2 regions of the Streptomyces sp. NPDC033270 genome follow, and region 2 is predicted to be linked to the other one. Evidence: riboswitches for the same ligand, from Rfam matches in the RefSeq annotation. Region 2 holds a riboswitch; the other holds the start of a gene.
The links. A riboswitch is a leader RNA that binds a small molecule or an ion and turns the genes downstream of it on or off. The one in region 2 is predicted to bind glycine.
Positions count from the first base shown of each region.

Region 1 (15,844 bases), on a different contig from region 2:
CCGTGGGCGAGGTTGAGGCCCAGGATGGTGTCGCCCGGCTTGATGAGGGCGAACATGGCGGCGGCGTTGGCCTGTGCGCCGGAGTGCGGCTGGACGTTGGCGGCCTCGGCGCCGAAGAGGGCCTTGATGCGGTCGATCGCGATCTGCTCGACCACGTCGACGTGCTCGCAGCCGCCGTAGTAGCGGCGGCCGGGGTAGCCCTCGGCGTACTTGTTGGTGAGGACGGAGCCCTGGGCCTCCATGACGGCGACGGGGGCGAAGTTCTCCGAGGCGATCATTTCGAGGGTGGACTGCTGGCGGTGCAGCTCGGCGTCGACGGCGGCGGCGACGTCGGGGTCGAGCTCGTGCAGGGAGCTGTTGAGAAGCGACATGAGTCTTCCTGGGGAGAGGGGTCCGGGATCAGCCGGCGGCGAAGGCGGTGTACTCGTCGGCCGAGAGCAGGTCCTCGGGCTCGCCGCCGACCTTCACCTTGAACAGCCAACCGCCCTCGAACGGGGCGGAGTTCACCAGCGAGGGGTCGCCGACGACATCCTCGTTGATCTCGACGATCTCGCCGTCCACGGGCGAGTACAGATCGCTGACGGACTTGGTCGACTCCAGCTCACCGCAGGACTCGCCCGCCGTGACCGTCGAGCCGACCGCGGGAAGCTCCACGAAGACCACATCGCCGAGCGCGTTGGCCGCGTGCTCGGTGATACCGACCGTCGAGACGCCCTCCACGGCGTCCGTCAGCCACTCGTGCTCCTTGCTGTAGCGCAGCTGCTGGGGGTTGCTCATGGCTCGATTCTCCTGTACGCGAGGGTGTGATCGTGCATGGGGGCGCCTCCCCGGGCGAAGTCCGGGGGAGCGTCTTGCACAGTGAGACACGCGGGCGCGCGCCACTGCCGGGGATGCCGCGGGCGAACCGCTACTTCTGCCGCTTGTAGAAGGGCAGCGCGGTGACCTCGTACGGCTCATGGCTTCCACGGATGTCCACGCGGACACCCTCGGTGCCCGGTGTGGCGTAGGCCGCGTCGACGTAGGCGATGGCGATCGGCTTGCCGAGGGTGGGGGAGGGGGCCCCGGAGGTGACCTCGCCGATGACCGTGCCGTCGGCCGCGACGACCGGGTATCCGGCGCGCGGAACCCGGCGGCCCTCGGCGATCAGGCCGACCAGCTTGCGCGGCGGGTCGGTCTCGGCGCGCTCGGCGGCCGCCGCCAGCGCGGCGCGGCCCACGAAGTCGCCGTTGTTGGTGGTCTTCTCGAACTTCACGACCCGGCCCAGGCCCGCGTCGAACGGCGTGGTGGCGGTGGTCAGCTCGTGCCCGTACAGCGGCATGCCCGCCTCCAGGCGCAGCGTGTCGCGGCAGGACAGACCGCAGGGCACCAGGCCGGCGTCCTTGCCGGCCGCGGCCAGCGCCTCCCACAGGGCCACCGCGTCCGCCGGCCGCACGAACAGCTCGAAGCCGTCCTCACCGGTGTATCCCGTACGGGCGATCAGCGCGTCGACGCCGGCGACCGTGCCGGGCAGACCGGCGTAGTACTTCAGGCCGTCCAGATCGGCGTCGGTCAGCGCCTTGAGGATCCCCGGTGACTCCGGACCCTGCACCGCGAGCAGTGCGTAGGCGTCCCGGTCGTCGCGGATCGCGGCGTCGAAGCCGCCCGCCCGCGCGGTCAGCGCATCCAGCACCACCTGGGCGTTGGAGGCGTTGGCGACGACCATGTACTCCTGGTCGGCGAGCCGGTAGACGATCAGGTCGTCCAGGATGCCGCCGCCGTCCTCGCAGATCATGGTGTAGCGGGCGCGGCCGGTCTTGACGCCGCCGATGTTGCCGACCAGCGCGTAGTCCAGGAGGTCGGCGGCCTGCGGGCCGGTGACGGTGATCTCACCCATGTGGGAGAGGTCGAAGAGACCGGCGCGGGTGCGGACGGCGACGTGTTCGTCGCGCTCGCTGCCGTAGCGCAGCGGCATGTCCCAGCCGGCGAAGTCGGTCATGGTCGCGCCGAGCGCGCGGTGGGTGGCGTCCAGCGCGGTGCGACGGGGGGCATCTGTCATGGTTCTGGGCTCCCAGGCATGGGTGACAAGACGTTCTCCCCATCTGTCATCGGAACCTGAGAGGTTCACCGGGATCCCGCGAACGGACCCGGTTTGCACCTTGGGTGGAGCCGCCCCATGCAACCGGGCAGTGGCTCGCTTTTCAGATCTGCCTCGCCCGCGCGGTATAGGGGCCTGAGAGATTCAAGGGAGGACTTGCTCCTTCGGCGCCCCGCCGTGGCGGCCGGGGACTCTCCCGCGCGGATTCAAGCGGCCGGTATGGAGTTGGCGGTGCACGGATGAGCTTCAGACGTGCACGTGGCGGCCACATCATTACACGGGAACGCCGGATCGAGGAGCCCCGGTCGCCGCCCCGTCCAGGAGCGGGCCCGCCACGCCGACAGATCGGACAATCGCCTTGATGGGCATTACCTTTTCTTGACACTCTGCGGGTAAGGGACGGACTCGGACCGGAACTGGACGGGGAGGGCGATCACGGTGCAGAGGGAAGCGGCATTCGCGGCCACTTCAGGGGTCGTGCCCCCGGGCGCGCCGGTGGCGGCACCTGCCGCCGCGCCCCCGGCCCGGCGCGCGGCGCGGTCCGCCGTCCGGCCGGGGCGCGGTACGGGGGTGCGGGACCTGCGCGGCCGGAAGCGTGCCCGCGGCACCGCCGAGCTGCGGTTCGCCGCCGGTGACCTGGTGGTGGTCTCCGGGCTGCCGGGCAGCGGCAAGAGCACCCTGATGCACCGGGTGGTGCCGTCGTCGGACGGCCCCGGCCCCGTGGTGCACCGCATCGATTCGCAGGACGTCCGCGAGCGCTGGGGGCGCGGCAGGCTGCGCCGGCTGCCGTACGGGCTGTACCGCCCGCTGGTGCGGGCCGCGCACTATCTCGCGCTGGGCCGTGCGCTGGCGTCGGGGGACAGCGTGGTGGTGCACGACTGCGGAACGCTGGCCTGGGTGCGCCGTTGGGTCGCCCGGTCGGCGGCACGCGGCGGGCGCGGGCTGCATCTGGTGCTGCTCGACGTGCCGCCGGAGGTGGCGCGGTCCGGCCAGGAGGCGCGCGGGCGCGGGGTGTCGGGGTACGCCTTCGCGCGGCACCGCAGGGCGGTGGGCCGGCTGGTCGCCGCGGCGGAGACGGCCGGGCCGCCGAAGGGGTTCAGCTCGGTGGTCCTGCTGGACCGCCGGGCGGCGAGCGCACTGAAGACGCTCGCCTTCCGCTGAGCGGACCGCGGCTTCCGGGCGTGCCCTACCCCGCCCCCGTATGAACCGCCTGCGGGTTTTCTCGTCTAGGGTCGTTGGGCGATGGGCATGGTCCGAACGGGTGGGTACAGATGAGTCTTCCGGAGCAGGGGATACCGCAGCTGGCGTGGCCGGCGAACGAGCTCGAAGAGGTGCTTGCCGCGTCGGTCGGGCATCCGGGCGCCGGCGGCCGGATCGTCGAGGTCCTGCGCCGCAGCCGGGTGTGGGTGCCGCTGCCCAACGGCGGTGGCCCGGAGAGCGCCGGCCCGGGCGCCCGCGGACTGGACCTGCCCACCGTCGAGATCGGCGGGGTGCCCCATGTCCCGGTCTACAGCTCCGAGCAGGAGTTCCTGCGGGTGGTCGGCTCGCACATGTCCTTCACCGTCGCCCCGGCCGGGGAGTTCGCCCGCGGGCTGCCGCCGAGGATCGGGATCGCGGTCAACCCGGACGGCATGGTCGGTGTTCCGCTGCCGCCGCCCGCGGTGGCCGAGCTGTGCCGGCAGGGCCGCCACGGGGCCGAGGGGCTGCCCAGCGGCGGGCGGGTGCGGCTCTTCGAGCCGGACTGGCAGGAGGAGCCGGTGGACTTCCTGGCCGGCGCCGGGCTGGAGTTCTCCGGTGCCGGAATTGTCCTGACTGCCCGGCGTGCCCTGGCTAGTGTCGAGGGCGACACGCCCACACTGTTCGTCGGTGTTCAACTCGCGGTGGACCCTGCCGCGCTGCACGACGGCACCGCCCGCGAGGCGGTCCTCGCGGCCCTGGGACGTGCGCTCGGCGCGGTCCCGGTGCCCTGGCCGGTGCAGTTGGTGATGCTCGATCTCGCCCACGGCGACCCGGTCGCCGACTGGATGCTGGAGCGCGTGCGGCCCTTCTACTCTCGCGACCACTCGTAAGCTGGTTGGATGACGCGCGGGCGCACCCACACGTGCCCTGCCGAGATGAAGGGACGGACCACGTGAGCGCGGGTGCGCATCAGGGGCCGGCGGCGGCCGGAGCGCTGGAGCAGCTGCTCCAGCAGGTCTCGCCCGGCCGTTACGACGCCTATGAGGCGCTGCTGCAGGCGCTCGCCGCGGGCCAGGTCTGGATGCTGCTCTGGCACGGCCGGGCCGGCTCTCCCGACGCGCAGTACGGAAACATGGAGGTCGACGGCCTCGGCTACGCGCCGTGCGTGACCTCCGCGCCCGAACTCGCCGCCTCCGGCTGGAACCGCGACCACGAGGTCGTCAGCGGCCTGGAGATCGCCGGCGCGCTCTTCCCGGACCGCTGGGGCCTGTGGCTGAACCCGCACGCCCCCGGTGGCGGTGTCGGCATCCCGTGGCTGGATCTGCGCCGTATCGCCGGCGGCCTCGACCGGCTGCCGGCCGGCCCGCTGCGGATCTCCGAGCCGGTCATCGACATCCCGCAGTTCTACGCCCTGCTGGCCCAGAACGCCCACCGCACCCCCGCCGTGCGGTCGTTGCGCCGGGCCTGGGTGCAGCCCGCGCTCGGCGCCCCGTATCTGGCGGTCGGGCTGGATCTGTACGACACCGGCCAACAAGCGGTGGATTCGGCCCGGTTGATGATCCAGCAGTCGATCGGTGCGGTTCCGGACGGATTGCCGGTCTCCACGGTCGCGATGAACGACGACTACGACCCGGTCGCGATGTGGATGCGGGCCTGTGCGCGGCCCTTCTTCGACCGTGACGGCTACGTCCAGCCGCAGGGTCAGCCGGCCCCCGCGCCCTCGTACGGCTACGGCTACCCGCGCCCTTACTGATCCGCCCGCCGGCCGCCCGGCCGGGGTCCCTCGGCGATGCCCTCTGGTGACGGAGAGTGTCGTCGAGGTGTCGGTTCCGGGGTGAATTCGCCCCGTATTCCCCACGGTTGAGGTCCTCTCCCGTGGACATTCGCTCCGCTCAGCCCGAACGTGCGTCCGTATAACGGAAAGCCGCGGAGCACATCACAGTTACGCATCCTTTCCCGGTCAGGGCTGGTGACTGATCGCGAAGGGGATGAAGACTCCGGAAACACCGAGGGCTTCGGCCCTTTGTGCGAGCGTCATCGAGCGTCATCCCGTACGGCGTCGCGTGAATCTCCGACTTCCGCTGAGTGAAGTTCCGTGATGCCCGCAGCACTTGCACCGAATTGCACCAGTGATGGAATCAGGCCGCTTTTGCGGCGGGCAGGGGCCGGCCACCGTCGGCCGAGAGGGGTCAAGGGCACCGTGACCGCACCGATCGAGACCACCGGGGCGGCTGCCGAAGCGCAGCCGGAAGCGGTGCTGAAAGGCGTGGAGGGCAAGCGCATCGAAGGGCGCTCGCTCGGCCAGATCGCATGGCTGCGCTTCCGGCGGGACAAGGTCGCGGTGGCGGGCGCCATCGTTGTCATCCTGCTCGTCGTCCTCGCCGCGCTCTCCCGCCCCCTCCAGGCCCTGCTCGGCCTGGACCCCAACACCCCCAACCAGTCGCTGATCGACCCCAACACCACGCTCCCCAAGGGGGACTTCGGCGGGATGAGCGGGGACCACCCGCTCGGCGTGGACCCGAAGTTCGGCCGCGATCTGCTCGCCCGGATCCTGGAGGGCTCCTGGGTGTCGCTGATCGTGGCGTTCGGCGCGACGCTGCTGTCGGTCGCCATCGGCACCGTGCTGGGTGTGGTCGCCGGCTTCTACCGCGGACGGGTGGACGCCTTCATCAGCCGGATGATGGACGTCTTCCTGGCCTTCCCGCTGCTGCTGTTCGCCATCGCGATCTCCGCCTCGCTGCAGGGCGGCGCCTTCGGCCTGGAGGGCCTGCCGCTGCACATCTCGGTGCTGATCTTCGTGATCGGCTTCTTCAACTGGCCGTACATGGGCCGCATCGTGCGCGCGCAGACGCTGTCGCTGCGCGAGCGGGAATTCGTGGACGCCGCCCGCGGCATGGGTGCGCGCGGGCCGTTCATCCTCTTCCGGGAGCTGCTGCCCAACCTGGTGGGTCCGGTCATCGTCTACTCGACGCTGCTGATCCCCTCCAACATCCTCTTCGAGGCGGCCCTGAGCTTCCTGGGCGTCGGCATCCAGCCGCCCCAGGCGTCCTGGGGCGGCATGCTCAACCAGGCCGTCAAGTACTACGAGGTCGACCCCCAGTACATGCTCGTCCCCGGCCTCGCGATCTTCGTCACCGTGCTCGCGTTCAACCTGCTCGGTGACGGCCTGAGGGACGCGCTGGACCCGCGCAGCCGCTGACGGCCCGCCGGGCGCCGGCGCCCACAAATCTCCACCGCCAGTGAAGTTTTGACGTGTGAAGTTTCTCGACGAACGAAGGGGACACGGACCATCATGCGAAGGTCAGTTCCGGTCGCGGCGATAGCGGCCATCACCAGTGCGGGCCTTTTGCTGGCCGGCTGCAGCGGGGGCAAGGGCTCCTCGGACGGCTCGGCCGAGGCGAACGCCGCCACCAAGGGCGTCGTCAACGCCTCGGACGCGAAGGGCGGCACGGTCAACTACGCGATGAGCGACGCCCCCGAGTCGTTCGACCCGGGCAACACGTACTACGCCTTCATCTACAACTTCAGCCGGCTCTACGCGCGCCCGCTGACCACCTTCAAGCCGGGCCCCGGCACGAAGGGCAACGAGCTGGCCCCGGACCTCGCCGAGGAGATGGGCAAGCCCAGCGACGGCGGCCGGACCTGGACGTACAAGATCCGCAAGGGCGTGAAGTACGAGGACGGCTCCGCGGTCACCGCGCAGGACGTCAAGTACGCGGTCGAGCGCTCCAACTTCGCGCGCGACACCCTCTCGCTGGGCCCGAACTACTTCCAGCAGTTCCTCAAGGACAACGAGGGCGGCTACAAGGGGCCCTACAAGGACAAGAGCAAGGAAGGGCTCAAGTCCATCGAGACCCCGGACGACCACACGATCGTCTTCCACCTCAAGAAGCCGTTCGCGGAGTTCGACTACCTGGTCAGCGCCCCGCAGACCGCTCCGGTCCCGAAGGCCAAGGACAAGGGCGCGGACTACACCAAGTCCGTGCTGTCCACCGGCTCGTACAAGTTCGAGAGCTACGAGGAGGGCAAGCAGCTCACCCTCGTGCGCAACCCGCAGTGGTCCGCGAAGAACGACCCGCTGCGCAAGCAGCTGCCCGACAAGATCGTCCTGAAGCTGAAGGTCGCCCAGTCGACCATCGACAAGGACCTCCAGTCCGGCAACACCCTGGTCGACCTGGCCGGCCGCGGTGTGGACGGCCAGACGCAGGCCCAGCTCCTGACGGACTCCAAAGAGAAGGCCAACACCGACAACGCGCTCGGTCAGCGCCTGATCTACACGGCGATCAACACCAAGGCGAAGCCGTTCGACAACCTGGAGTGCCGCAAGGCCGTCGAGTACGCGATCGACAAGAAGGCCGTGCAGACCTCGCTCGGCGGCCCGATCCGCGGTGAGCTGGCCTCCACGGTCCTGCCGACCGACATCGACGGCTACCAGAAGTACGACCTGTACCCGCAGAAGTACAACGGCGACAAGCTGGACCTGACCGAGGCCAAGAAGCACTGGGACAAGTGCGGCGCCGGCAAGACCACCACCACGATCCTGGCCCGCAACGACCGCCAGGACGAGGTCGACGCGGCCACCTCGGTCATCGAGTCGCTGAAGAAGATCGGCGTCACGGCCAAGATTCAGTCGTACCCGACCAGCAAGTACTTCTCGGACTACGCCGGTGTGCCGGAGTTCAACAAGAAGAACAACGTCGGCCTGATCATGATGCAGTGGGGCTCGGACTTCCCGACCGGCTACGGCTACCTGCAGCAGATCCTCAACGGCAAGGCGATCAGCAAGTCCGGTAACACCAACCTGTCCGAGCTGGACGACCCGGAGATCAACAAGCTGCTCGAAACCGCCATCGCCAACACCGACAAGGCGGCTCGCGAGAAGGCGTACGCCGAGATCGACAAGAAGACGATGGAGCAGGCGGCGCTGGTCCCGCTCACCTACTTCAAGGTCCTGATGTACCGCTCGCCCAAGGCCACCAACCTGGTGTCCACCTCGGCCTTCAGCGGTCAGTACGACTACCTCAACATCGGCGTCAAGAAGTAGCAGCCCTGGAAGGCAGGTGAAGGCATTGGTGTCCGCGGGCCGGTTTGGGCCGGCCCGCGACGCCGACGCCGCATCCCCGTGTTCTCGTACATCATCCGCAGGTTGATCAGCGCAGTGATCCTGCTGCTGATCGTCAGCGCGGTCACTTTCGGCATCTTCTTCCTGCTGCCGAAGCTGGCCGGGCAGAGCACCGACCAGCTTGCCCAGCAGTACATCGGAAAGGCCCCCACGCCCGCGGACATCGCCGCGGTCAAGAAGAACCTCGGCCTGGACAAGCCCGTGTACGAGCAGTACTGGGACTTCCTCAAGGGCATCTTCGTCGGCGTCGACTACAAGTTCGGTCCGGAAGCGGCCAAGTGCCATGTGCCGTGCTTCGGCTACTCCTTCAAGACCCACATCGAGGTGTGGCCGGAGATCCAGTCCCGGCTCCCGGTGACCCTCTCGCTGGCCGCCGGCGCGGCCGTGCTGTGGGTCGTCTCCGGTGTCGCCACCGGCGTGCTCTCCGCGCTGCGCCCCGGCTCGATCTTCGACCGGATGGCGATGGGCGTCGCGCTGGCCGGCGTCTCCCTCCCGATGTTCTTCACCGGCGCGCTGGCGCTGGCCCTGTTCACCTACCAGTGGCCGATCTTCGAACGCAGCGACTACGTACCGCTGCTGGAGGACCCGTTCCTGTGGGCCCGGACCCTGGTCCTGCCCTGGGTCACCCTGGCCTTCCTCTACTCCGCGCTCTACGCCCGGCTCACCCGGGCCGGCATGCTGGAGACGCTGAGCGAGGACTACATCCGTACGGCCCGCGCCAAGGGCCTGCGCGAGCGCAAGGTGGTGGTGCGGCACGGTCTGCGGGCCGCGCTCACCCCGATCATCACGGTCTTCGGCATGGACCTGGGCCTGCTGCTCGGTGGTGCGCTCATCACCGAACAGGTCTTCTCGCTCAAGGGCGTCGGCGCCTTCGCGGTCGAGGCGATCAACGCCAACGACCTGCCGAACATCCTCGGCGTCACCCTGCTCGCCGCGTTCTTCATCGTCATATGCAATCTGGTGGTGGACGTTCTGTACGCCGCCGTCGACCCGCGGGTGAGGCTCTCGTGACCGACTCCTCCGAGGACAAGACCGTAGAGAAGTCCCAGAGCGCCGCGGCCGAGCCGGCCGCGGCCGCCACCGAGCCGGGAGAGCGGCCGGCGGCCTTCCTCCAGGTGCGGGACCTCAAGGTCCACTTCCCCACCGACGACGGCCTGGTGAAGTCCGTCGACGGGCTGACCTTCAGCCTGGAGAAGGGCAGGACGCTCGGCATCGTCGGCGAGTCCGGCTCCGGCAAGTCGGTGACCTCGCTCGCCGTGATGGGCCTGCACCGGGCCTCGCGCCAGCAGCGCAGCCGGGTGCGGATGTCCGGCGAGATCTGGCTGGACGGCAAGGAGCTGGTCTCCGCCGACCCCGACGAGGTGCGCCGGCTGCGCGGCCGCGAGATGGCGATGATCTTCCAGGATCCGCTGTCCGCGCTGCACCCCTTCTACTCGGTCGGCAAGCAGATCATGGAGGCCTACCGGGTCCACAACGACGTCGACAAGAAGACCGCGCGCAAGCGGGCGATCGAGATGCTCGACCGGGTCGGCATCCCGCAGCCCGACAAGCGCGTGGACGATCATCCGCACCAGTTCTCCGGCGGTATGCGCCAGCGCGCCATGATCGCGATGGCGCTGGTCAACAACCCCGAGCTGCTGATCGCGGACGAGCCGACCACCGCCCTGGACGTCACCGTCCAGGCGCAGATCCTGGACCTGATCCGCGATCTGCAGAAGGAGTTCGGCTCGGCGGTCATCATCATCACCCACGACCTCGGGGTGGTCGCCGAGCTCGCCGACGATCTGCTGGTGATGTACGGCGGCCGGTGCATCGAGCGCGGCCCGGCCGAGAAGGTCTTCTACGCGCCGCAGCACCCCTACACCTGGGGCCTGCTCGGCTCCATGCCGCGCATCGACCGCGACCAGACCGAGCGGCTGATCCCGGTCAAGGGCTCCCCGCCCAGCCTGATCAACGTCCCGTCCGGCTGTGCCTTCCACCCCCGCTGCCCGTACGCGGATGTGCCCAAGGACAACCTCACCCGTACGGTCCGCCCCGAACTGCGCGAGGCCGGCGGCGGGCACTTCTCCGCCTGCCACATGGCGCCGGAGGAGCGGGAGCGTATCTGGACCGAAGAGATTGCGCCGAAGCTGTGACCGAGACGACTGACGACCAGAACAACAAGATCCCGCTCCAGAAGGGCCCGAAGGCCTCGGCCGCGGCCGAGCAGCGCTCCGCCGACCCCGAGCCGCTGCTGCGGGTCCGCGGTCTGGTGCGGCACTTCCCGATCACCAAGGGCCTGCTCAAGCGACAGGTCGGGGCGGTGCAGGCGGTCGACGGCATCGACTTCGACGTACGGCCGGGCGAGACGCTCGGCGTCGTCGGCGAGTCCGGCTGCGGCAAGTCGACGATGGGCCGGCTGATCACCCGGCTCGACGAGCCGACCGGCGGCTCGATCGAGTTCCAGGGCACGGACATCACCCATCTGTCATCGGGCAGGCTGCGCCCGATGCGCCGCGACGTGCAGATGATCTTCCAGGACCCGTACGGATCGCTGAACCCCCGCCACACCATCGGCGGGATCGTCTCCACCCCCTTCCGCCTCCAGGGCGTCGAGCCCGAGGGCGGCGTGAAGAAGGAGGTGCAGCGGCTGCTGGAGCTGGTGGGCCTGAGCCCGGAGCACTACAACCGCTATCCGCACGAGTTCTCCGGCGGTCAGCGCCAGCGCATCGGCATCGCCCGCGCGCTCGCGCTCAAGCCCAAGCTGGTCGTCGCCGACGAGCCGGTCTCCGCGCTGGACGTGTCGATCCAGGCGCAGGTCGTCAACCTCATGGACGACCTCCAGGAGGAACTGGGCCTGACCTACGTCATCATCGCCCACGACCTCTCGGTCATCCGGCACGTCTCGGACCGGATCGCGGTGATGTACCTCGGCAAGATCGTGGAGCTGGCCGACCGCAAGGCGCTCTACGAGACGCCGATGCACCCGTACACCAAGGCGCTGCTGTCCGCCGTGCCGGTGCCCGACCCCAAGCGGCGCACCCAGCGCGACCGGATCCTGCTCAAGGGCGATGTGCCCTCGCCGATCAACCCGCCCTCCGGCTGCCGGTTCCGTACCCGCTGCTGGAAGGCGACCGAGGTGTGCACCACCACCGAGCCGCCGCTGGTCGCGCTGCGGACGGGGCACCAGGTCGCGTGCCACCACCCGGAGAACGCGGCGGAGCCCGCCGCGGCCGGTAGCGCGTCAAGTGATCAGTAACACCTGACGGCTTGGGAAAATCCCGGGCGAAACCGGCCGGGAGAGTGCAGAGTTGGCGCGATCGTTCCCTCATTCGCGTGTTCGAAAGGACGGCTCATGGCACTCTCCCGTTCCGTGCGTCGCACTCCCCGCCTGCTCGCCCTCGCCATCGCGGTCGCCTCGGCCGCCACCCTCGCCGCCGCGCCCGGGGTGTCGGCCGCCGCGCCGGGTGCCTCGGCCGGTGCGCCCGGCGTCGGCGACCCGTACTTCCCCAAGCTGGGCAACGGCGGCTACGACGCCCTGCACTACGACCTCGGCGTCAGCTACGACCCCGAGAGCGGCCTCCTGGACGGCCGCACCACCCTCAAGGCCAAGGCCACCGAGAGCCTTCGCTCCTTCGATCTCGACCTGCAGAAGCTCACCGTCGACGAGATCAAGGTGAACGGGCGCAAGGCCGCCTTCACCAGATCCGGGGACGAGATCACCGTCACCCCCGCCACCCGCCTGCGCAAGGGCGAACGGTTCACCGTGACGGTGACCTACGGCGGCATACCCAAGCCGCTCAACGGCCCCATCCTGTTCGGCTCCGACTACGGCTGGATGAAGACCAAGGACGGGGTCTTCGTCGCCTGCGAGCCGAACGCCGCCTCGACGTGGTTCCCCTCCAGCGACCACCCCGGCGACAAGGCCACCTACGACATCCGTATCGACGCCCCCAAGGGGCTGACCGGCATCTCCAACGGCCGTCTGGTCTCCTCGCGGGACAAGGGGGACCGCTCGTACTTCCACTGGCGCGAGACCAAGCCCATGGCGACGTACCTGGCCACCGCCACCATCGGGAAGTTCGACGTGCGCACCGGCACCACCCCCGGCGGCATCCCCGTCTACGTCGCCACCGACCCGACCCTGCCCACCGGCAAGGTCGATGTCTACGGCGTCACGGCCGAGGCGACCGACTACTGGTCGAAGGTCTTCGGCCCGTACCCCTTCGAGGAGACCGGCGCCATCGTCGACGACATGCCCGACGCCGCCTTCTCCCTGGAGGTGCAGTCCAAGCCCGTCTACTCGGCGGTCCGCAGCGAGTCGACCATCGTCCACGAGCTGGCCCACCAGTGGTTCGGCGACTCGGTGTCGGTGAAGAACTGGCCCGACATCTGGCTGAACGAGGGCTTCGCCACGTACGCGCAGTGGCTGTGGGAGGAGCACAAGGGCCGCACCAGCGCCCATGACTCCTTCCTGAAGGCCTATGGCTCCCGGCCCGCCGACGACCCCTTCTGGAAGATCAAGGTCGGCGATCCGCAGCGGGACACGATGTTCGACAACGCCGTCTACCAGCGCGGCGCGATGACGCTGCAGATGCTGCGCGAGCGCATCGGCGACAAGGCGTTCTTCGAGCTGCTGCCCACTTGGACGCGTCAGCACCGCTACGGCAACGCGGAGATCTCGCAGTTCATCACGCTGGCCGAGCGGATCTCGGGGCAGCAGCTGGACGATCTGTTCGACAGCTGGCTGTACACGGGCAAGAAGCCGGCGCTGGCCGGCAAGTAGGCGCTGCGGGCCGGGTCAGTCGGTGTGCTTCTGGCCCGGCCTCGGCCGCAGCTGCTGCGGCCGAGGCAGATGCAGCCCCAGGTAGACCGCGCCCATCCGGAGTGCGAAGACCACCCCCGCCGAGACCGCCGCGGCGGGGGTGGCGCCGACGCCGAGGTGGTGCAGCAGCAGGAGGCAGCAGGCGCCCGCCATCGCGGCGATCGCGTACACGTCCTCGCGCAGCAGCAGCGGGGGGAACTCCCCGCACAGCACATCGCGGATGACCTCGCCGGCGACGCCGGTCAGCACGGCCAGGATGATCACGGCGAGCGGGGTGGCGCCCGCCTCGATGGCGGCGCGGGCGCCGATCACCGTGACGACGGAGAGTCCGATCGCATCGACGACCAGCAGCGATTTGCGCGGCAGGGTCCAGAAGCGCAGATAGACCATGGTGCCGACGCCGACACAGATGATCACCGTCAGCAGTACCCAGTCGTGCGTCCAGTACAGCGGCTGCCGGTTGAGGATGAGGTCGCGCAGCGTCCCGCCGGAGATGGACGCGGCGAAGGCGAGCACCAGGCCGCCGAAGGGGTCCATGTTGGCGCGGTAGGCGGCCAGCACACCACTCGCCGCGAAGGCCGCGACGCCGACCAGGTAGAGCACGTGAAGCATGGCGTCATCATCGCAGGGCCGGCCGGACCGCTTCCGTGCGCGGTCGTCAAAACTGACACTACCGGTCGGTAACTATCCGGTGTAGCGTGCAACCCATGGCTCTGGTGACGCTTGGCAACAGTGAGTTCGACCGCGACACGGCGGTCGCCCGCCGCGCCCCGGGCGTCTATGACGCCCACCTCTCCGCCGGCTGGACGATCATCCAGGCGGTCAACGGCGGCTACCTCCTCGCCCTCATGGGCCGCGCCCTGGGCGACGCCCTCCCGCACCCCGACCCGCTCTCGGTCACCGCGCACTACCTGACCGCCTCCGTCCCGGGCCCCGCCGTCATCCGCACCGAGGTGGTCCGCACCGGCCGCACGATGTCGACCGGCACCGCCACCCTCGTGCAGTTCGCCGACGACGGCAGCGAGGTCGAGCGGCTGCGGGTGCTGGCCTCCTACGGCGATCTCGGAACGCTGCCCGACGACGTCCGCACGACCGCCAAGCCGCCCGCCATTCCGCCCTACGAGCACTGCCTGGGCACCGACAGTGCCCCGGGCGGACGCCCCGCCATCCCGGGGAGCACCGCGATCGCCGACCGGCTCGCCATCCGCCTGGACCCGGCGACCGCCGGCTGGGCCGTCGGCGCCCCCTCCGGCAGGGGCGAGATGCGCGCCTGGTTCGGCCTCGCCGACGGCCGCGACCCCGACCCGCTCTCCCTCCTGCTGACCGTCGACGCGCTGCCGCCCACCGCCTTCGACCTGGGCATCTCCGGCTGGGTCCCCACCGTCGAACTGACCACCCACGTCCGGCGGCGCCCGGCCCCCGGCCCGCTGCGGGTCGCCATCACCACCCGCAACATGGCGGGCGGCTTCCTGGAGGAGGACGCGGAGGTCTGGGACAGCGAGGACCGACTGGTGGCGCAGTCGCGCCAGTTGGCCAGGGTCCTGCTCGCGGAGTAGGCACGACGCGCCTGCCCGCGATGTACCGTGCCGACCCCTATGGAACCCCCTTTTCGCAGGTGGCCCCCGGTGCCGAAGGGTGGAGTGTGACGCAAAAGTGCGCGCGGTGGCCCTGCGCCCCATGTCAGACTGATCGCCATGGGGGACGTGGCACTGAAGTTGGATGACGGGACCGTCGTGTGGCTGCGGGCCGAAGAGCCGGCCGCCAAGAGCCCTTCGGACGCGGGCCGGTCCGTGCACCCCGCCGACGACGACGGCGAGCTGGAGCTGCCCGACGCGTTCGGCTCCGCCCAGCCGGTCAGCGTGGACAGCAGGATGGGCCGCGCGCTGACCCGTGGCGGGGAGGTCCTGGAGGAGGCCCTGCGTCCGCTCGGCGGCGTCCTCGGCCAGATCCACCGCTCGATCGCCAGTGGCGAACACCGCCCGGACGAGGTCACGGTGGAGTTCGGCGTCACCCTCGGATCCGATCTGCGCCTGGGCGTGTTCTCCGGCAACGGCGAGGCGAGCTTCACGGTCTCCGCCACCTGGAACCTCGGCCGGGACCCGGGCGAACCGGGCGGGGCGACACCGTGATCGCGGGCGTGGGTCCGGACACCCCGCTCCAGCTGTCCTTCGCCTCCGTACGTCACGGCGAGCAGGCCGTCGGCGCGGGCGTACTGGTCGCCGAGCAACTCGTCCTGACCTGCGCCCATGTCGTCAACAGCGCGCTGGGCAGGGAGCGTTTCACCCAGGACCTCCCCGACCGGAGCGAGACGGTCACGCTCAGGCTGCCGCATGTCGCGGCCGGCACGGACCTGTCGGCCCGGGTCGTACCGGAGATGTGGGTGCCGCCGAGGGCCAGGGCGGCCGGCAACGACCCCGTCCGGCCCGGGCGGTTGCCCTACCACGGCGACCTCGCCGTACTGGAGCTGACGGGCGCCCCGCCCCCGGGCGCCGAGCCGGCACCGTTCCTGCAGCACAACTACGCGGGCGAGACCATCGCGTTATGGGCCAGCGGCAATCCGCTGCCCACGGTCCGCGCGGTGCCCCGGGTCTCGGCGCCGCCGTGGATCGCGCTGGACGTGCTCGGCGGCGCCCAGGTCACCGAGGGGTTCAGCGGCGGGCCGCTG
Region 1 is NZ_JBVIRA010000002.1:378,775-394,618, forward strand. It holds gene glyA (serine hydroxymethyltransferase) at 1-371, opposite strand, end outside; gene gcvH (glycine cleavage system protein GcvH) at 400-777, opposite strand; gene gcvT (glycine cleavage system aminomethyltransferase GcvT) at 908-2,035, opposite strand; glycine riboswitch at 2,069-2,187, opposite strand; glycine riboswitch at 2,188-2,283, opposite strand; gene ACZ5XZ_RS05210 (AAA family ATPase) at 2,507-3,235, shown strand; gene ACZ5XZ_RS05215 (enhanced serine sensitivity protein SseB) at 3,346-4,143, shown strand; gene ACZ5XZ_RS05220 (enhanced serine sensitivity protein SseB C-terminal domain-containing protein) at 4,206-5,006, shown strand; gene ACZ5XZ_RS05225 (ABC transporter permease) at 5,454-6,452, shown strand; gene ACZ5XZ_RS05230 (ABC transporter substrate-binding protein) at 6,546-8,297, shown strand; gene ACZ5XZ_RS05235 (ABC transporter permease) at 8,376-9,386, shown strand; gene ACZ5XZ_RS05240 (ABC transporter ATP-binding protein) at 9,383-10,510, shown strand; gene ACZ5XZ_RS05245 (ABC transporter ATP-binding protein) at 10,507-11,613, shown strand; gene ACZ5XZ_RS05250 (M1 family metallopeptidase) at 11,710-13,140, shown strand; gene ACZ5XZ_RS05255 (trimeric intracellular cation channel family protein) at 13,156-13,791, opposite strand; gene ACZ5XZ_RS05260 (thioesterase family protein) at 13,887-14,735, shown strand; gene ACZ5XZ_RS05265 (CU044_2847 family protein) at 14,874-15,308, shown strand; gene ACZ5XZ_RS05270 (VMAP-C domain-containing protein) at 15,317-15,844, shown strand, end outside.
Region 1: linked by a shared signal. The riboswitch ahead of gcvT (glycine cleavage system aminomethyltransferase GcvT) and the one ahead of gcvP (aminomethyl-transferring glycine dehydrogenase) in region 2 are both predicted to bind glycine.

Region 2 (13,300 bases):
CGAATGTCGTCGTGAAGAGCGGCGCCTTCCTGCACCGCGCCGTGGTGCACGACAACGTCTATCTCGGGCAGCACACCAATCTCCGCGGGTGTGTGATCGGCAAGAACACCGACGTGATGCGGGCCGCCCGGATCGAGGACGGCGCGGTGATCGGCGACGAATGCCTCATCGGTGAGGAGTCGATCGTCCAGGGCAATGTGCGCGTCTATCCGTTCAAGACCATCGAGGCCGGTGCGTTCGTCAACACCTCGGTGATCTGGGAATCCCGCGGCCAGGCGCATCTGTTCGGGGCCCGGGGCGTGTCCGGGATCCTGAACGTCGAGATCACCCCGGAACTCGCCGTACGGCTCGCGGGGGCGTACGCCACCACGCTCAAGAAGGGCTCCACGGTCACCACCGCACGTGACCACTCCCGTGGTGCCCGGGCGCTCAAACGCGCGGTGATCTCCGCGTTGCAGGCCAGCGCCATCGACGTACGCGACCTGGAGAACGTCCCGCTGCCCGTCGCCCGCCAGCAGACCGCCCGCGGCAGTGCCGGCGGCATCATGGTCCGTACGACGCCCGGTGTACCGGACTCCGTCGACATCATGTTCTTCGACGAGCGGGGCGCCGACCTCTCGCAGGCCGGGCAGCGCAAGCTCGACCGGGTCTACGCCCGTCAGGAGTACCGGCGCGCCTTCCCCGGCGAGATCGGTGACCTGGTCTTCCCGGCGAGCGTCTTCGACTCGTACACCGGGTCGTTGCTGCGGGCCTTGGACACCACCGGGATCGCCGAGTCGGGGCTGAAGGTCGTCGTGGACGCCTCGAACGGCAGCGCGGGCCTGGTCCTGCCCAGCCTCCTGGGGCGGCTCGGGGTCGACTCCCTGACCATCAACCCCGGGCTCAACGAAGCCCGGCCCACCGAGACCGCCGAGGCACGGCGCTCCGGGCTCGTCCGGCTCGGCGAGATCGTGGCGTCGGCGCGGGCCGCCTTCGGCGTGCGCTTCGACCCCGTGGGCGAACGACTCTCGCTCGTGGACGAACGCGGCCGGATCATCGAGGACGACCGTGCGCTGCTGGTCATGCTGGACCTGGTCGCCGCCGAACGGCGCACCGGCCGGGTGGCGCTGCCGGTGACCACCACCCGGATCGCCGAGCAGGTGGCGGCGTACCACGGCACACAGGTGGAGTGGACGACCACCTCGCCGGACGATCTGACCCGGGTGGGGCGGGCGGACGGCACGGTCTTCGGCGGGGACGGCCTGGGCGGCTTCATCATCCCGGAGTTCAGCTCGGTCTTCGACGGCGCGGCCGCGTTCGTCCGGCTGATCGGCCTGGTGGCGCGCACCCAGCTCACGCTCAGCCAGATCGACGCGCGGATCCCGCGGGCGCATGTACTGCGCCGCGATCTGGCGACCCCCTGGGCGGTCAAGGGACTGGTCATGCGGCATGTCGTCGAGGCGGCCGGTGACCGGGAGGTGGACACCACGGACGGCGTACGGGTCGTGGAGGCCGACGGACGCTGGATCCTGGTGCTGCCGGACCCGGCCGAGGCGGTCACCCACCTGTGGGCGGAAGGACCGGACGACGACTCCGCCCAGCAGCTGCTGGACGAGTGGTCGGCCGTGGTCGACAGCGCCGGCCGCTGATCCGGACCCCACCGGCGGGCCGTTGATCGGCACGCCGGTGGGGCCGTTGGGAGACTGCGCGGCCGACGTGGGACGATGTGCGGCATGTCGCAGCAGCGCCCCGATCGGAGCACCCCGAAACCGCCGGCCGCGCGCCCCGATGCGTCCATGTCGCTGCTGACCAACGTGATGGATCACAGCCTCGACGACGGGTATGCCGAGGCGGCCGCGCGCAAGTCCGAAGCCGGCGTGCGCGGGCTGCCGCGTACCCTGCGGGCGAAGTTGGGCCTGGCGGCCGGTCTGGTGCTGGCCGCGCTCGTGGTGACCGTCGGGGCGGCGCAGGCGCGGATATCCGCACCGACGCTGGCCAAGGAGCGCGAAGAGCTGATCAACCGCATCCAGAAGGGGACCGGCGAGGCGGACAAGCTGCAGCAGCGGGTCGACGCGCTGCGGGGCGACGTCAGCAGGATGCAGCGTGAGGCGCTGAAGCAGCACGGCGGCGGCAAGGCCGAACTGCTGGCCCTGTTGTCGGGCTCGACGCCGGTCACCGGACCCGGCGTGAAACTCGTCGTGGACGATGCCAAGGGCGCGGAGTCCGGTGGCGGCGGGCCGCGCGAGAGCAGTGGTTTCTCCGACACCGGGCGGGTACGCGACAGGGACATGCAGCGCGTCGTCAACGGCCTGTGGGAGTCCGGTGCGGAGGCCATCTCCGTCAATGGGCAGCGGCTTACGTCACTCTCGGCGATCAGAGCCGCGGGAGACGCCATACTGGTCGACAACAAGCCACTGGTGCCGCCCTATACGGTGCTGGCGGTGGGGGACGGGCAGCGGCTGAGCACCGCGTTCCAGGACAGCGCCGATGGCCAGTACCTGCATGTGCTGCAGGAGAACTACGGCGTTCGCACCAGGATTTCCGCGGAGGGTGAGGTCACGCTGCCGCCCGCGCCCAGTTTGATCGTACGTACCGCAAAGCCGCAGGCCGGTGCCGCCAGGTCGGGCGGCGCCGACACAGGGAAGGGCACATCGTGATCGCCGTACTGGGCCTCATCGTGGGAGTCGTGGTCGGACTCGTCGTCCGACCCGTGGTGCCGACGGTGGTCGAGCCCTACTTGCCGATCGCTGTCGTCGCGGCGCTGGACGCCGTGTTCGGCGGTCTGCGCGCGATGCTGGACGGCATCTTCGACGACAAGGTCTTCGTGGTCTCCTTCCTGTCGAACGTCGTCGTCGCCGCGCTGATCGTCTTCCTCGGCGACAAGTTGGGCGTCGGCGCCCAACTCTCCACCGGCGTCGTGGTGGTGCTGGGCATCCGGATCTTCTCCAACGCCGCGGCGATCCGCCGGCACGTCTTCAGGGCGTGAGACGGATGGCAACGGACGAGACCCCGGAGCCGGGGAAGCAGCCGGAGCGACCGGAGCCCGAGCAGGAGCGCAGCCCGGTGGGGCGGCGGCCGATGCCGCCCGAGAGCCGGAGCACCTCTGAGCGGAAGGCGTCCGAGGACGGGGACGAAACCCGGGAAACGGACAGTGCTGGACAGAAGTCGAGTAAAGCGGCAGACTCCTCGACTCCTGACGCGGTGAGCGGTGGCGGAGAAGGAGAGCGCCCGAAGACCGGCCGGGAGCGGCTCGCGGCGAGCCTGTGGCCGCCGCGGTTGACCCGGGCTCAACTGATCGTTGCGCTGCTCCTGTTCATTCTCGGCCTGGGTCTGGCGATTCAGGTACGTTCCACAAGTGACAGCAGTGCGCTGCGGGGTGCGCGCCAGGAGGACTTGGTGCGCATTCTGGACGAGCTGGACAATCGCTCCCAGCGGTTGACGGACGAACAGCGGCGCCTGGAAGGGCAGAAGACCGAGCTGGAGAACAGTTCGGACCAGGCCGAGGAGGCCCGTAAGCAGACCGTGGAGAAGGAACAGCAGCTGGGTGTGCTGGCCGGGACCGTCGCGGCGCAGGGGCCCGGCATCAACCTGACCATCGACGACCCGACGCACTCCGTCGAGGCGGACAAGCTGCTGGACACCATCCAGGAGCTGCGGGCGGCCGGCGCCGAGGCCATCCAGGTCAATTCGGTACGGGTCGTCGCGGACACCTACCTCTCGGACATCCGGGGCGGGGTGGAGATCGACGGCGAGCGTGTCACGCAGCCGTACCGCTTCAAGGTCATCGGCAAGCCGGAGGACCTGGAGCCGGCGCTGAACATCCCCGGCGGAGTGGTGCAGACGCTGGAAAAAGAGCAGGCCAAGGTGTCTGTGACCCGTCGGGGGAAGATCATTGTGGATGCCTTGCGAGAGGCGAAGCGGCCTGACTACGCTCGGTCGTCATCGCAGTGAGGTGTGCAGGTATGTCGAGTGCCCGGCGAGGGCATGAGGTAGCGGGGGGTCGACGCACCGTGCGTGTGGTGTGTGGTGGAAACTGTTTGGAGGCCACGGACGTTCACAGGATGTCCGGATGGGCCGGTGTGTGCATCGAGGGTTCGTCCTGCCCCACGGGCGGGTCTGTTTCGTTCAAGGGGAATCGCCCGTGAAGTTGTTTGGAAAGCTGTTCGGCAAGAGCGCGCGCCAGGAGGGCGGCAGCGGCTCCGCGCGGCACCGCGCTCCGCGCCAGCCCGAAAGTGGTGAGGCGGCGGAGCGTCCGCTCTTCCGTGACGAGGTCAGCGGTCCGTCCGGGGGGCACGGCGCGGGTTCTGTTGACCCCTCCGGTGCCGCCCGCATAGGTTCCGAGGAACCATCGGCCTCACGCACGGGTGGAGGGTCGGCCTTGCCGGTATGTACGAGGTGTGGGCACCGGAACGCCGAGGCGAGCCGGTTCTGCTCCAACTGTGGTGCGCCGCTGCGCCCGGGCGCCCAGGCCGAGCGGGCGTCCGAGACGACGTCCACGATCTCCATTTCGGGGCTGGAGGCCTACGACTCGGAGACGACGGGCCAGAATCTGGTGCCGTCGCTGTCCCCGGAGGCCCAGGCCGCGGTCGAAGCCCTTCCGCTGGGTTCGGCGCTGCTGATCGTGCGCCGGGGTCCGAATTCGGGCAGCCGCTTCCTGTTGGACAGCGAGCTGACGACGGCGGGCCGGCATCCGCAGGGCGACATCTTCCTCGACGATGTGACGGTCTCGCGCCGGCATGTGGAGTTCCGCCGCGGTGCGGACGGCATCTTCACGGTCGCCGACGTCGGCAGCCTGAACGGCACGTACGTCAATCGTGAGCCGATCGACTCGGTCGCGCTCGCCAACGGCGACGAGGTCCAGATCGGCAAGTACCGCATGGTCTTCTACGCGAGCCAGCGGGGCGCCGGGATCTGACCGGTCAGGGAAGGCATATGCGCGATACACCGAAGGGCGGTGCCGCTTCCGTCGGCACCGCCTCCTCGGGCGCCAAGCCGGTGAGCATCGGCACGGTGCTCAATGTGCTGCGCGAGGAGTTTCCCGAGGTCACCATCTCCAAGATTCGCTTCTTGGAGGCCGAGGGGCTCGTCGAGCCGAAGCGCACGCCTTCCGGATACCGGAAATTCACGCCGGCCGACGTCGATCGGCTGGCGAGCGTCCTGCGGATGCAGCGGGACCACTATCTGCCCCTGAAGGTCATCCGGGAGCATCTGGACGCCCTGGAGCGCGGTGAGCAGGTGCAGCTGCCCGCTCCGGCCGCGCCCTCGCTCGACCTGGTCGAGGGCGTCTCCTGCCAGGGTGAGGACCATCCGACGGCTGCCCGGATCGGTCGGGCCGAGCTGCTGGCCGCCGTGGAGGTGGACGAGGCGGCGCTCGCCGACTGGGAGTCGTACGGACTCATCGTCCCCCATGCGGACGGCGGATACGACATCGAGGCCGTCACCGTGGCCAAACTCGTCGCGGACCTGGGTCGTTTCGGCCTGGAGCCGCGGCATCTGCGTGCCGTGAAGGCGGCCGCCGAGCGCGAGGCCGGCCTGGTCGAACAGGTCGTTGCACCCCTTCGGCGGCACCGTAATCCACAGACCAGGGCTCATGCGGAGGCCACCGCCAGAGAACTGGCGACGCTCTCCGTACGGCTCCATGCGGCGCTGGTGCAGAGCGCTCTTCGCGTCCGGTTGCCATGAGCAAAAGAGTGCTCGACTACCCAAACCTGCCGGGCACGTCCTAGGGTTGCTGTGTGAACGAGCTCGACGTCGTGGGTGTCCGGGTGGAAATGCCTTCCAGCCAACCGATCGTGCTCCTGCGGGAGGTGGGAGGCGACCGTTACTTGCCCATTTGGATCGGGCCAGGGGAGGCCACCGCCATCGCCTTCGCCCAGCAGGGCATGGTCCCTGCCAGGCCGCTGACGCACGACCTTTTCAAGGACGTGCTCGAAGCGGTGGGCCAGGAGCTGACCCAGGTCCGCATCACGGACCTGCGCGAGGGGGTTTTCTATGCCGAACTGGTCTTCGCCAGTGGGGTCGAGGTCAGTGCCCGCCCGTCCGATGCCATAGCGCTGGCGCTGCGCACCGGAACGCCGATCTTCGGCACGGACGGTGTGCTGGACGACGCGGGGATCGCCATCCCGGACGAGCAGGAGGACGAGGTGGAGAAGTTCCGCGAGTTCCTCGACCAGATCTCGCCCGAGGACTTCGGCACCAACAGCCAGTGACGCCGGCCGGGTGAAGGGGCTGATTCCGGCCAAACTATTTAGCCATTCCCCGCGCGAGGTCACGAGAAACCACTCGTAGGGTGATTATCACTCGGCGTGGCGAGCGCGGCGATCGTTGACGCACCCCGAGTGACTGCATACCGTCGATATGGCAGGTCCCGTCCGGGACGTGGAGGACGGAGGGCGGCGTGGCAATCACCGGCGACGGTATGGCGGCGGAAGGGGCGTTGCCGCTCCACTCGGGCGCGGCCGCGAACCATGCCCCGGCACCGGCCGCGGCGGTGTCGGGGGACTGCGAGGCGCAGAACATCGGCTATCGCGGCCCGACCGCATGCGCGGCAGCGGGCATCACCTACCGGCAGCTCGACTACTGGGCGCGTACGGGCCTGGTGGAGCCGAGCATCCGGCCCGCGTACGGCTCCGGCACCCAGCGGCTCTACAGCTTCCGGGACGTCGTCGTCCTGAAGATCGTCAAGCGGCTGCTGGACACCGGGGTGTCGCTGCAGAACATCCGCACCGCCGTGCAGCATCTGCGCGCACGGGGGCTGGCGGATCTGACGCGGATGACGCTGATGAGCGATGGCGCGACGGTCTACGAGTGCACCTCGCCCGATCAGGTCGTCGATCTGCTCCAGGGCGGCCAGGGCGTCTTCGGCATCGCGGTGGGCGTGGTGTGGCGGGACGTGGAGGGTGCGCTGTCACAGCTCCACGGAGAGCGCGTGGACACCGGCGAGACGCTGATGGGGAAGAACCCGCACGACGAGCTGGCGCGGCGGCGCAACAGGGCCGGCTGAGCCCCGTCCAGCGGTCCCGGCCCGGCATCGGGTCGATTGTCAGTGCCATGCGGCAGCATCGGACGTGTGAGACCCGCGCCGACGATTCTGCATCTGGACATGGATGCGTTCTACGCGGCCGCCGAGCAGGCGGCCAAGCCCAGCCTGCGCGGCAAGCCCGTGGTGGTCGGCGGGATCGGGCCGCGGGGTGTGGTCGCCACGGCGTCGTACGAAGCCCGGGTCTTCGGGGTCCGCTCCGCGATGCCCACGGCCCAGGCGCGCCGGCTGTGCCCCAACGCCGCCTATCTCAGCCCTCGCTTCGGCCTGTACCGCCAGGTGAGTGACACGGTGATGGAGCTGCTGCACGAGCTGTCACCGCTCGTCGAGCCGCTGAGCCTGGACGAGGCGTTCGTGGACCTGGAAGCGGGCGGGGTCCCGGCCGAGACGGCCGCCGTACGCGCCGTGGGGGAGCGGCTGCGGCGCGACATCCGGTCCGCGACGGGACTGACCGGTTCGGTGGGGCTCGCGGGCGCCAAGATGCTGGCGAAGATCGCGTCCGAGGCGGCGAAGCCGGACGGCCTGGTCGTCATCGAGCCCGGCACGGAGCGGGAGCTGCTGGGCCCCATGACGGTGCGGACGCTGCCCGGGGTGGGCCCCGCGACGGCTGAGACGCTGCGCCGGGCCGGGATCCACACCGTCGCGGAGACCGCCGAGGCCGGCGAGGCGGAGCTGGTGCGGCTCCTGGGGAAGGCGCACGGCGCGGGGCTGCATGCGATGGCGCTGGGCCAGGACGACCGCCCCGTGGTGGCCGAGCGGGACGCCAAGTCCATTTCGGTCGAGGACACCTTCGAGGTCGATCTGACCGACCGGACGCGGGTGCGGACCGAGATGCTGCGGCTGGCCGACCGCTGTGTCCAGCGGCTGCGGGCGGCCGGGCGCTCCGGGCGCACGGTGGTGATCAAGGTGCGGAACTACGACTTCTCGACGCTGACCCGCTCCGAGACCCTCCGCGGGCCCACCGACGACCCCTCGGTCGTACGGGAGGCCGCGGTGCGGCTGCTGGAGACCGTGGACACCACCGGCGGGGTGCGGCTGCTGGGCGTGGGGGTCAGCGGGCTGGCCGACTTCACCCAGGAGGATCTGTTCGCCCAGTTGGCGACGGAGCGGGAGGCCGGGGAGCTGGCGCGGGCGGCCGCGGAGCCGGGTGGGGAGGGGCCCGGTGGAGGGGAACCGGAGGAGGAGCGGCCGAGACGCTGGCATCCGGGGCTGGACGTGGTGCACGACGAGTTCGGCGCCGGATGGGTGCAGGGAAGCGGCGTGGGGAGGGTGACCGTGCGCTTCGAGACGCCGTGGTCCGCACCGGGGAGGGTGCGGACCTTTGCCGTCGAGGACCCGGCGCTGCGGCCGGGTGAGCCCTTGCCGCTGGTGGGCGGCGGGCCGGAAGGGGGTCAGTCCTCCGAGCCGGCGATCTTGCCGAAGTCCTTGTCCGAGCCGTCGGAGCCGCCCTCCGTGCCCGGGGACGCCGGACCGGGTTCCGGTGAGGAGATATCCAGCCGGTAGTGGTGGTAGAGCTGGAGCTCCTGCTCAGGGGAGAGATGGCGGCCCACGCCGAAGTCCGGGGCGTCCTTGATCAGCTTGCGGTCGTAGGGGATGTGCAGGCCCTCACCGACCATCTTGCTGGGTTCAAGGGGGACGAACGCATCCCGGCTGAAGAGTCCGGTGCGCACGGCCGCCCACTCCGGTTCCCCCGTCGCGTCGTCGAGGTAGACCTCGTCGATCGTGCCTATTTTCGCGCCGTTCCGGTCGAACGCTTTGCGGCCGATCAGGCTCCGGGGATCGATATCGGTTTGCACAACCCCTCCAATTGGTCGCAACTGCCCTGTGACAACTACCAAACGGCACATTTCATGCCCCGGCCACTCGAAGGATCCTTCGAGTGGTGCGCTGGTAGGCTGGCCAATGGCCGCAGAACCCATGCGGGAGAGTCCTTTGTCGTTCGCGACCAGGGCGCCGAAGGAGCAAATCCTCCCCGGAATCTCTCAGGCACACGTACCGCATGGACGAGGTCACTCTGGAAAGCAGGGCGGGCCACGGACGAGCACAGCGCCGGAACCCCTCCTCACCGACGGTGAAAGCCGGGCCGCCTCGCGCGGGCCGGTGAAGCTCTCAGGTTGAGATGACAGAGGGGGAGGCCGTCCGGGCACCCGCGCCGTGGTGCCCCTCGTAGGTCGCATTGACCAGGAGGCCCCCGCAGATGACCACCACTCGCATCTCCCTGACCGAGCTCGAACAAGGCATTCCGTTCGAGCGCCGGCACATCGGCCCCGACCACGAGGCGCAGGCGAAGATGCTCGCGCACGTCGGCTTCGGGTCGCTGGACGAGCTCACGGCCACCGCCGTACCCGATGTGATCAAGAGCGCGGAGGCGCTCGGCCTGCCGCAGGGCCGTACCGAGGCCGAGGTCCTCCAGGAGCTGCGCGGCCTGGCGGAGCGCAACCAGGTGCTGTCCCCCATGATCGGCCTGGGCTACTACGGCACGTTCACCCCGCCGGTGATCCTGCGCAACGTGATGGAGAACCCGGCCTGGTACACGGCGTACACGCCCTACCAGCCGGAGATCTCGCAGGGCCGCCTCGAGGCGCTGCTGAACTTCCAGACCATGGTCGCGGAGCTGACCGGGCTGCCCACCTCCGGTGCCTCCCTGCTCGACGAGGGCACCGCCGCCGCCGAGGCGATGGCGCTCTCCCGCCGCGTCGGCAAGGTCAAGCAGGGCGTCTTCCTGGTCGATGCCGACTGCCTGCCGCAGACCGTCGCCGTGATCCAGACCCGCGCCGAGCCCACCGGCGTCGAGGTCGTCGTCGCGGACCTGTCCGACGGCATCCCCGCCGAGATCGCCGAGCGGGGCGTTTTCGGTGTGCTGCTGCAGTACCCCGGCGCCTCGGGCGCGGTGCGCGACCCCCGCGCCCTCATCGAGCAGGCTCACGGGCTCGGCGCGATCGTCACCGTGGCCGCCGATCTGCTCGCCCTGACGCTGCTGACCTCGCCCGGCGAGCTCGGCGCGGACATCGCGGTCGGCACCACCCAGCGCTTCGGCGTCCCGATGGGCTTCGGCGGGCCGCACGCCGGCTTCATGGCCGTGCGCGACCAGTTCGCCCGCAGCCTGCCCGGCCGCCTGGTGGGCGTCTCCGTCGACGCCGACGGCAACAGGGCCTACCGCCTCGCGCTGCAGACCCGCGAGCAGCACATCCGCCGTGAGAAGGCCACCAGCAACATCTGCACCGCGCAGGTGCTGCTCGCCGTCATGGCCGGGATGTACGCCGTCTACCACGGCCCCGAGGGCCTGCGGACCATCGCCCGGCGCACCCACCGCTACGCCGCCGTCCTCGCCGAGGGCCTGCGGGCGGGCGGTGTGGAGATCGTGCACGGTGCGTACTTCGACACCCTGACCGCGCGGGTGCCCGGCCGGGCCGCCGAGGTCGTCGCCGCCGCCCGCGAGGCCGGCGTCAACCTCCGCCAGGTCGACGCCGACCTGGTCGGCATCGCCTGCGACGAGACCACCGGGCGGGCGCAGCTGGCCGGCGTCTGGGGCGCCTTCGGCGTGCAGGGCGACGTCGAGCAGCTGGACGCGGCGGCCGCTGAAGCGCTGCCGCAGGAGCTGCTGCGCACGGACGACTACCTCACTCACCCGGTCTTCCACCAGCACCGCTCCGAGACCGCGATGCTGCGCTACCTGCGCACCCTCGCCGACAAGGACTACGCGCTGGACCGCGGCATGATCCCGCTCGGCTCCTGCACGATGAAGCTGAACGCCACCACCGAGATGGAGCCGGTCACCTGGCCCGCGTTCGGCCAGCTGCACCCGTTCGCGCCGGCCGACCAGGCCCAGGGCTATCTGACGCTGATCCAGGAGCTGGAGGAGCGGCTGGCCACGGTCACCGGCTACGACAAGGTCTCCATCCAGCCGAACGCCGGCTCGCAGGGCGAGCTGGCCGGCCTGCTGGCCGTACGCGCCTACCACCGCGCCAACGGGGACGAGCAGCGCACGGTCTGCCTGATCCCGTCCTCGGCGCACGGCACCAACGCCGCCAGCGCCGTCATGGCGGGCATGAAGGTCGTCGTCGTCAAGACCGGTGAGGACGGCGAGGTCGACGCCGACGATCTGCACGCCAAGATCGACAAGCACCGTGACGAGCTCGCGGTCCTGATGGTCACCTACCCCTCCACGCACGGCGTCTTCGAGGAGCACATCACCCAGATCTGCGGCGCGGTGCACGACGCCGGCGGTCAGGTCTACGTCGACGGCGCCAACCTCAACGCGCTGGTCGGACTCGCCGAGCCGGGCAAGTTCGGCGGCGACGTCTCGCACCTCAACCTGCACAAGACCTTCTGCATCCCGCACGGCGGCGGCGGCCCCGGTGTCGGCCCGGTCGCCGTACGCGCCCACCTGGCGCCGTACCTTCCCAACCACCCGCTGCAGCCCTCCGCGGGCCCCGAGACGGGCGTCGGGCCGATCTCCGCGGCTCCCTGGGGCTCGGCGGGCATCCTGCCGATCTCCTGGGCGTACGTCCGCCTCATGGGCGGCGAGGGCCTCAAGCGCGCCACCCAGGTCGCGGTGCTCAGCGCGAACTACATCGCCAAGCGCCTGGAGCCGCACTACCCGGTGCTCTACACCGGCCCCGGCGGCCTGGTGGCGCACGAGTGCATCATCGACGTCCGGCCGCTGACCAAGGCGACCGGCGTGAGCATCGACGATGTCGCCAAGCGGCTGATCGACTACGGCTTCCACGCACCGACGATGTCCTTCCCGGTGGCCGGCACGCTGATGATCGAGCCGACCGAGAGCGAGGACCTCGACGAGCTGGACCGGTTCTGCGACGCGATGATCGCCATCCGTGCGGAGATCGAGAAGGTCGGCTCGGGGGAGTGGGACAAGGACGACAACCCGCTGCGCAACGCCCCGCACACCGCGGCCGCGCTCGGCGGCGACTGGGCCCACGCCTACAGCCGTGAGGAGGCCGTCTTCCCGGCGGGCGTCACGGCGTCGGAGAAGTACTGGCCGCCGGTGCGCCGTATCGACGGTGCCTTCGGCGACCGCAACCTCGTCTGCTCCTGCCCCCCGCTCGACGAGTACGACAACTGATCAGCACCAGCCCATCAGGGCAACATCAAGGGCCCTCGGCAGATCTGCCGGGGGCCCTGTGGTAAGTGCCGGGCGCTCGCGGGTCAGGCGGCTGCGGTGACCCGGGTCCGGTGCGGGGCGATGACCTGCCCGTCCGGCAGCAGCTCACCGGTGTCCTCGAAGAGCAGGACGCCGTTGCAGAGCAGGCTCCAGCCCTGCTCGGGGTGGTGCGCCACAAGGTGTGCGGCCTCCCGGTCGGTGGAGTCTGCTGACGGGCAAGGCGGTTGGTGCTGACACATGGAAGTTGTCTTTCGCTGCGGTGTGGTGAACGTCGTGCGGCTCGATGTGGTGGTCATGGCCGCTCCCCCGTTTCTTCGGTCGGTTCCAGTGTTGCCCTACGGACGGGATTCCGCAGGGATTTCGCAGCAGCGGTACTCACTCGGTATCGACGCGTCACCCGTGCGGGCGGTTGCCTCCAATTGCGCTCGCCTCCAAGGGCGTTGGCAGTGGTATCGACGGACTAGCCCGCGCGGGTGAGCGCGGCAGCGCCCCGCGGCCGGGAAGGGACGCGGGGCACGCTCTGGTCGGCCGGTGTGCGCCGGGCGCGGATGCGCGGCCGGCGCGCCGGGTCAGGCGGGTTCGCGCAGCAGTGGGGTGGGTGTCAGCCGGCGGGTGAGCCGGGGCAGCAGATCGGCGACGTGGTGCGGACGGTGGGCGGCGATCCCCGGCGGGGCGGGCGCCAGCGGTACCAGCAGATCGCCCGCTGCGGGCAGGCCCTCGGCGCCGTCGGCGGAGACGTCGTGATGCAGCCACAGCGTCAGCATGTACAGCTCGGGGACGGACAGCAACCGCGGCTGGTAGGGCGCGTTCAGCGCCTCCGCCTGCACCAGTGCCCGCTCGGTCGAGGCGACATAGGGGCCGCCGCAGAAGCGCGCGAACGCCCAGCCGTCCGCGGTGAGCATCGCCTCGGCTGTCGCCACGGCCCGCTCCCCGCCGCGTACCAGGAAGCTCCAGCCGGCCAAACGGGTCAGCGGTGTGCCGCCGGCCTTGCTGACGTCGTCCCATACGTGGAGCGGCAGCGGGTGGTCGGGGCTGAGCGGGCCCTGATGGGCGCGCAGCCCGGGGGCGGGGGCCTCGCGGACCGCGGTGGGCGAGCCGAGGGCGGTGAGAACGCTGCGCAACGCGGACGCGGGGGCGGGGGAAACGTGCAGCGGCATGGT
Region 2 is NZ_JBVIRA010000057.1:225-13,524, reverse strand. It holds gene ACZ5XZ_RS38795 (sugar phosphate nucleotidyltransferase) at 1-1,628, shown strand, start outside; gene ACZ5XZ_RS38790 (DUF881 domain-containing protein) at 1,704-2,636, shown strand; gene ACZ5XZ_RS38785 (small basic family protein) at 2,633-2,965, shown strand; gene ACZ5XZ_RS38780 (DUF881 domain-containing protein) at 2,971-3,930, shown strand; gene ACZ5XZ_RS38775 (FHA domain-containing protein) at 4,049-4,894, shown strand; gene ftsR (transcriptional regulator FtsR) at 4,912-5,661, shown strand; gene ACZ5XZ_RS38765 (bifunctional nuclease family protein) at 5,715-6,188, shown strand; gene ACZ5XZ_RS38760 (MerR family transcriptional regulator) at 6,377-6,982, shown strand; gene ACZ5XZ_RS38755 (DNA polymerase IV) at 7,049-8,521, shown strand; gene ACZ5XZ_RS38750 (PRC-barrel domain-containing protein) at 8,410-8,814, opposite strand; glycine riboswitch at 8,929-9,026, shown strand; gene gcvP (aminomethyl-transferring glycine dehydrogenase) at 9,216-12,101, shown strand; gene ACZ5XZ_RS38740 (DUF5999 family protein) at 12,185-12,379, opposite strand; gene ACZ5XZ_RS38735 (hypothetical protein) at 12,710-13,297, opposite strand.